2 regions of the Paenibacillus sp. FSL P2-0121 genome follow, and region 2 is predicted to be linked to the other one. Evidence: a T-box and tRNA genes for the amino acid it is inferred to sense, from the RefSeq annotation. Region 2 holds a T-box; the other holds one or more tRNA genes.
What was found. A T-box is a leader RNA that pairs with one kind of tRNA and senses whether it is charged. The one in region 2 lies ahead of metG (methionine--tRNA ligase), so its partner is inferred to be a tRNA-Met.
Positions count from the first base shown of each region.

Region 1: it encodes a tRNA-Met, which carries the amino acid that the T-box ahead of metG (methionine--tRNA ligase) is inferred to sense. The anticodon was not compared.

Region 1 is NZ_CP150245.1:989,817-993,067, forward strand. It holds rRNA gene MKY54_RS04160 (23S ribosomal RNA) at 1-881, shown strand, start outside; rRNA gene rrf (5S ribosomal RNA) at 1,027-1,143, shown strand; tRNA gene MKY54_RS04170 (tRNA-Ile) at 1,201-1,277, shown strand; tRNA gene MKY54_RS04175 (tRNA-Asn) at 1,281-1,356, shown strand; tRNA gene MKY54_RS04180 (tRNA-Ser) at 1,362-1,454, shown strand; tRNA gene MKY54_RS04185 (tRNA-Glu) at 1,470-1,541, shown strand; tRNA gene MKY54_RS04190 (tRNA-Val) at 1,548-1,623, shown strand; tRNA gene MKY54_RS04195 (tRNA-Met) at 1,639-1,715, shown strand; tRNA gene MKY54_RS04200 (tRNA-Met) at 1,787-1,863, shown strand; tRNA gene MKY54_RS04205 (tRNA-Asp) at 1,889-1,966, shown strand; tRNA gene MKY54_RS04210 (tRNA-Gln) at 1,983-2,057, shown strand; tRNA gene MKY54_RS04215 (tRNA-Lys) at 2,065-2,140, shown strand; tRNA gene MKY54_RS04220 (tRNA-Leu) at 2,156-2,240, shown strand; tRNA gene MKY54_RS04225 (tRNA-Gly) at 2,248-2,322, shown strand; tRNA gene MKY54_RS04230 (tRNA-Arg) at 2,333-2,409, shown strand; tRNA gene MKY54_RS04235 (tRNA-Pro) at 2,442-2,515, shown strand; tRNA gene MKY54_RS04240 (tRNA-Gly) at 2,528-2,598, shown strand; gene MKY54_RS04245 (YdeI/OmpD-associated family protein) at 2,700-3,164, shown strand; gene MKY54_RS04250 (GreA/GreB family elongation factor) at 3,234-3,251, opposite strand, start outside.
Region 2 is NZ_CP150245.1:4,225,872-4,229,122, reverse strand. It holds gene htpG (molecular chaperone HtpG) at 1-492, shown strand, start outside; gene MKY54_RS18655 (DUF4362 domain-containing protein) at 554-1,018, opposite strand; T-box leader at 1,144-1,405, shown strand; partial or broken gene metG (methionine--tRNA ligase) at 1,450-3,095, shown strand; gene MKY54_RS18645 (LysR family transcriptional regulator) at 3,105-3,251, opposite strand, start outside.

The DNA of each region.
Region 1 (3,251 bases), 3.2 Mb from region 2:
TGAAATTTTAATACCTGTGAAGATGCAGGTTACCCGCGACAAGACGGAAAGACCCCATGGAGCTTTACTGCAGCTTGATATTGAATTTGGGTACGATCTGTACAGGATAGGTGGGAGCCGTAGAAATCGGAGCGCAAGCTTCGGTGGAGGCGCCGTTGGGATACCACCCTGATCGTATCTAGGTTCTAACCTAGTACCCTTACCGGGTACGGGGACCGTGTCAGGCGGGCAGTTTGACTGGGGCGGTCGCCTCCTAAAGAGTAACGGAGGCGTTCCAAGGTTCCCTCAGAATGGTTGGAAATCATTCGCAGAGTGCAAAGGCATAAGGGAGCTTGACTGCGAGACCTACAAGTCGAGCAGGGACGAAAGTCGGACTTAGTGATCCGGTGGTACCGCATGGAAGGGCCATCGCTCAACGGATAAAAGCTACCCTGGGGATAACAGGCTTATCTCCCCCAAGAGTCCACATCGACGGGGAGGTTTGGCACCTCGATGTCGGCTCATCGCATCCTGGGGCTGAAGTAGGTCCCAAGGGTTGGGCTGTTCGCCCATTAAAGCGGTACGCGAGCTGGGTTCAGAACGTCGTGAGACAGTTCGGTCCCTATCTGTCGTGGGCGCAGGAAATTTGAGAGGAGCTGTCCTTAGTACGAGAGGACCGGGATGGACGTACCGCTGGTGCACCAGTTGTTCCGCCAGGAGCATGGCTGGGTAGCTACGTACGGACGGGATAAGCGCTGAAAGCATCTAAGCGTGAAGCCCCCCTCAAGATGAGATTTCCCAATTAGTAAGACCCCTTGAAGACGACGAGGTAGATAGGTTGGAGGTGGAAGTGCAGCAATGCATGGAGCTGACCAATACTAATCGGTCGAGGGCTTATCCTAAAAATACCCCAAAAAGTGAAGAAAAGGCTGCGAAGCTAATTCCGAATACTTTCCGGGGGCCCCGAAGAGATGACGGGCGACGCAAATTCAATTCGGATTCAGTTTTCAGGCGATTAAGCCTGAGCATTTACGCTGTAAATGCCCGTTTGGTGGCGATAGCGGAGGGGTTCCACACGTACCCATCCCGAACACGACCGTTAAGCCCTCCAGCGCCGATGGTACTTGGACCGAAGGGTCCTGGGAGAGTAGGACGCCGCCAAGCGGACAACCACATTACCCGTGGTATTTTTTTTGCCCTTAATATTAATATGTCTTAGAAGGGCCTTTAGCTCAGCTGGTTAGAGCGCACCCCTGATAAGGGTGAGGTCGGTGGTTCGAGTCCACTAAGGCCCACCATATTCCCTGATAGCTCAGTTGGTAGAGCACTCGACTGTTAATCGAGTTGTCACAGGTTCGAGTCCTGTTCGGGGAGCCATTTATGGAGAGGTGTCCGAGTTTGGCCGAAGGAGCACGATTGGAAATCGTGTAGGCGCCACAAGCGTCTCGAGGGTTCGAATCCCTCTCTCTCCGCCATAAAATTATTAGCATGGCCCGTTGGTCAAGGGGTTAAGACACCTCCCTTTCACGGAGGTAACATGGGTTCGAATCCCATACGGGTCATATCATGGAGGCTTAGCTCAGCTGGGAGAGCATCTGCCTTACAAGCAGAGGGTCGGGGGTTCGATCCCCTCAGCCTCCACCATATTTTTTTCACTGACGCGGGGTGGAGCAGCCCGGTAGCTCGTCGGGCTCATAACCCGAAGGTCGCAGGTTCAAGTCCTGCCCCCGCAACCAATTTACTCTTATACATTATGTTTAGGGATAAGCTGGTATGGTGAAAATGAATAGTATATACTAATTAATGACGCGGGGTGGAGCAGCCCGGTAGCTCGTCGGGCTCATAACCCGAAGGCCGCAGGTTCAAATCCTGCCCCCGCAACCAATTTACACTTATGCATTATGTCTATGGAACCGTGGTGTAGTTGGCCTAACATGCCTGCCTGTCACGCAGGAGATCGCGGGTTCGAATCCCGTCGGTTCCGCCATTTAGTTAATTATTATTGGGGATTAGCCAAGCGGTAAGGCAACGGACTTTGACTCCGTCATGCATAGGTTCAAATCCTATATCCCCAGCCATTTATGAGAGCCATTAGCTCAGTTGGTAGAGCACCTGACTTTTAATCAGGGTGTCGAAGGTTCGAGTCCTTCATGGCTCACCATTTTCTTTAAAGTGTGCGCGTGTGGCGGAATTGGCAGACGCACCAGACTTAGGATCTGGCGTTTCACGACGTGGGGGTTCGAGTCCCTTCACGCGCACCATGTTTTTGCGGACGTGGCTCAGCGGTAGAGCATCGCCTTGCCAAGGCGAGGGTCGCGGGTTCGATTCCCGTCGTCCGCTCCATATAGATTTTGCGCCCTTAGCTCAGCTGGATAGAGCGTTTGACTACGAATCAAAAGGCCGGGAGTTCGAATCTCTCAGGGCGCGCCATTTTTATTACTAAGCAGTTATAGTATTGTTAACGGGATGTAGCTCAGCTTGGTAGAGCACCTGGTTTGGGACCAGGGGGTCGCATGTTCAAATCGTGTCATCCCGATTTTATACCTTTGCGGGTGTAGTTCAATGGTAGAACTTCAGCCTTCCAAGCTGATAGCGTGGGTTCGATTCCCATCACCCGCTTATAAAGAGAAACACCTGCCGGTATTAGGCGGGTGTTTTTTTGTATAGTTAAGCACGTATGGATACAATAGGAACTAGAGATTTTATTTGAGGAGGGGCCAATGTTTGAATTTGAAGCAAGGTTAGTCAGACCAGATACGAATGGGAGTTGGACATATCTTACGGTTCCTTTTGACGCTGAACAAATATATGAAACTAAATCAAGGATACAAGTTAAAGGAAGCCTGAATGACATTCCCTATAAAGGAACACTCATGCCGCATGGTAATGGGAAACATTTTATGGTCGTGAAAAAAGAACTGCGAGACTTAGCCCATGCTCAACCTGGAGATATAGTACGGGTGACAATGGAACAAGATCATCAATTGCGAGAGATAGAAGCTCCAGAAGATTTTCTGGACGCACTAAGCAGCAATGAGCAGGCAGAGGTATATTATAACAGCTTGGCTTATTCCTATCGGAAGGAATATGTGAGCTGGATCGAAGGGGCGAAAAGACCGGAAACCAGAGCAGCAAGGATCCAGAAGTCAGTTAATAAGCTGGAAGTAGGTTTGAGGCTTAAATAATAGAACAGCGTCCTCCTCCTTAATATCTGGAAAGGGACGCTGCTGTAGTGGGTATATAAGGGATCGTCCTTATATAAGAACGCCTAC
Region 2 (3,251 bases):
ACTGATGATATTGATGAATTTGCGATCAAGATGATTCAGTCTTATAAGGAAAAAGAATTTAAATCCGTATCCAGCGGAGATCTGGGGATCGAAGCCGACGAAGCGGACAAGCCAACGGAAGCGGAAGAGAACGAAAACAAGGAGCTTTTTGAAGCGATGAAGGACATCCTGTCCGGCAAAGTGAAAAATGTCAAAGCTTCCAAACGTTTAAAGACTCATCCGGTATGTCTCTCTGCTGAAGGTGAACTGACAATCGAGATGGAAAAAATCCTGAAATCGATGCCGAATGGCCAAGAGGTGCAAGCGGATAAGGTACTCGAAATCAACATCCATCACGAAGTGTTCCAGTCCTTGAAGGCGGCAGCAGAGAACGACAAAGAAAAGCTCGGTTTATACACGAACCTGCTGTACAACCAAGCCCTGTTGATCGAAGGTCTACAGGTTAGTGATCCTGTTCAATTCACCAATGATATTTGCAAAATCATGAAATAATATGAAGTACAGAGACCATCCAATTGTATTATGATTGGGTGGTCTTTTTTATTTCAGTATTTCATTTTGTTGTGCGAAAAAGGTAGTAATCAATTTCAGAGTCATTATTTGTGCAACCGCTGATCGAATAGATAATTTCACCTTGTGTGCTTTTTTTACTCGTCACTTCGGAGCAGGTATCGGTTCTGACTCCTGTGTTGCTTCCACCGAATGCATCATTAGAAGTATCATAGCTGTAATTAATCACGTTACCGTCAAATTTTAAATCCTTAAATATGGGATCGCCTTCATCTGTGTAACTTGTAACGCGTATATTGTCTGCTTTTTTGCTGGAGAGATTAGTTATAAATTTCTCGAATTTATCTAGGTTGTACACTTTTTCAAAAGAAACAATATCCCCTCTACTGATGGCTTCTTTGGAAGTATAGGGTTCACTTTTGGGAACAGAATTAACTTTAAGATCGGAACAACCCCATACTCCTGCTAGTAAAAGAACAGAGAGTGTAAGCAAATTTACTTTTTTCACTGAGGGACCTCCTTGTAACGTATTTATATAAAAGACGGAGATTAACTGGAAAAGTTACAGTGAGCTTGATGTTTCACATTGACAATAAACAACAAATTGAGTATTATTTTCTCTAACTTGAATATGTAAAAGCAAAGAAGAGAAAGAGTACCACGGCAATTCTTTCAACAGAGAGCTCCGGTCGCTGAAAAGGAGTAAAGAAAACCCTTGGGAATATGGTCTCAGAGCTGCGCATCGAAACCTTATGGGTTGTAGGCTGCGCCGGAACCTGCATCCGTTACAGTGCTAGGGTATAAACGTTAATTAACGTCGTACCTGAAGAGGTAAATGTCATGAGGCATTTATAAAATTAGGTGGTAACACGTGAGTAGAACTCTCGTCCTTTGTGGATGGGAGTTTTTTTGTTGTCTAAAAAAAGGAGGAGAAGGTTAATGAGTAATGTGTTTATAGGTGGCGCTTGGCCGTATGCGAATGGATCTTTACATCTGGGGAGATTATCAAGTGTGTTGCCTGGGGATGTGCTGGCACGATATTTTCGCTCCAAAGGGGATAACGTATTATATGTATCAGGCAGTGATTGCCATGGCACACCCGTAGCAGTTCAGGCTGCGAATGAAGGGATTACGCCGGGAGCTTTTGCAAGCAGATATCATGAAGAGTTTCTGAAGTGTTTTGAACAGCTGGGATTTAGTTATGATCTATATACTCGAACGGATCAACAGCAGCATCATAAGGTTGTGCAAGCGTTGTTTACAAAGCTGCTAGAGAATGGTCATTTATATAAAAAAACCATTGCGCAATGTTACTGCGAGGTGGATCAGCGCTTTTTGCCAGACAGATATGTGGAAGGGACTTGTCCGGTATGTGGTGAGCGGGCGCGAGGGGATCAATGTGATTATTGTTCTACGATTCTAGATCCTGCCGATTTGTTAGACAGAGTCTGCAAATTATGTGGGAATACACCAACAGAAAGGCCGACAGAACATTATTATCTTAGCTTATCTAATTTTCAGTCTGAATTAACGGAATATGTAGAGGAAGCACAATTTTGGAGAGAAAACGCTATAAAACTGACCAAACGTTATTTACAAGAAGAGCTGCAGGACCGCGCGGTAACAAGAGACTTGTCTTGGGGTGTAGATGTTCCTGTGGCTGGATTTGAAGATAAAAAAATTTATGTTTGGATTGAGGCGGTAAGTGGTTATTTATCAGCCAGTAAGCAGTGGGCTGCACAGTCCGGAGGAAGCTGGGAGGATTTTTGGTTAGAGGAAAAAGGGGCGATTACCGCTTATTATGTGCATGGTAAGACAATATTCCTTTTCACACTTTAATATGGCCGTCTGTGTTATTAGGAGCAGGAGGTCTGCATTTACCGGACAGGATTATATCTAGCGAATATTTAACCCTTGAAGGGCAGAAATTCTCCACTAGCCGAAATTGGGCGGTCTGGGTACCTGATATTTTAGAGCGGTATCAGCCAGATTCTATTCGTTATTTCTTAATTGCCAATGGACCTGAGAAGCGGGACACGGATTTTTCCTGGAGAGAGTTTATTTATAGCCATAATGGAGAGCTGCTTGGAGCATTTGGTAACTTAGTGAACCGTTCATTGGCTTTTGTAGAAAAGTTTTATGAAGGGAAAGTGCCAAATGGGCAATTAGATAAGGGGTGGAAAGACAATATCGACCTCTTGTATCTGGAATCAGGACGACTTATTGAGGCTGGGAATCTAAAAGATGCGCTGGAGTTTATTTTTTCTTATGTGCGCAAGGCAAACCAGTATTTCGATCTGCAAAAACCATGGATACAGATAAAAGAGGATCAGGTTACTTGTGATTCTGCAATATACACATGTGTGCAGATTATTGCGAACTTAGCGAATTTGTTGCATCCGTTTCTACCGTTCTCTTGTGACAAGATCAGGGGGTTCCTGTCGTTAGAACTACCGAATTGGCAGCCTTGCTTGGTGCCCCCTTACCAACAGGTTACTGATTTACAATTATTGTTTGAACGAATTGATATTAGCCGTATTAAAGAAGAAGAGGATAGGCTAGATCAACAGCAAGTGAATAAATAGAGCTGGTATTTATCCATTCCTAAAGCTTTCAATAAACTTGGAAGCCAATGATGATAAGTATTTATCCTTAATCCAGACGGCGGCGACCCGTGTGCGTAGTGATTCACTACTGATTTCTTTATAGATCAAATTACGGTTACTCGTTAATTCGAAAGC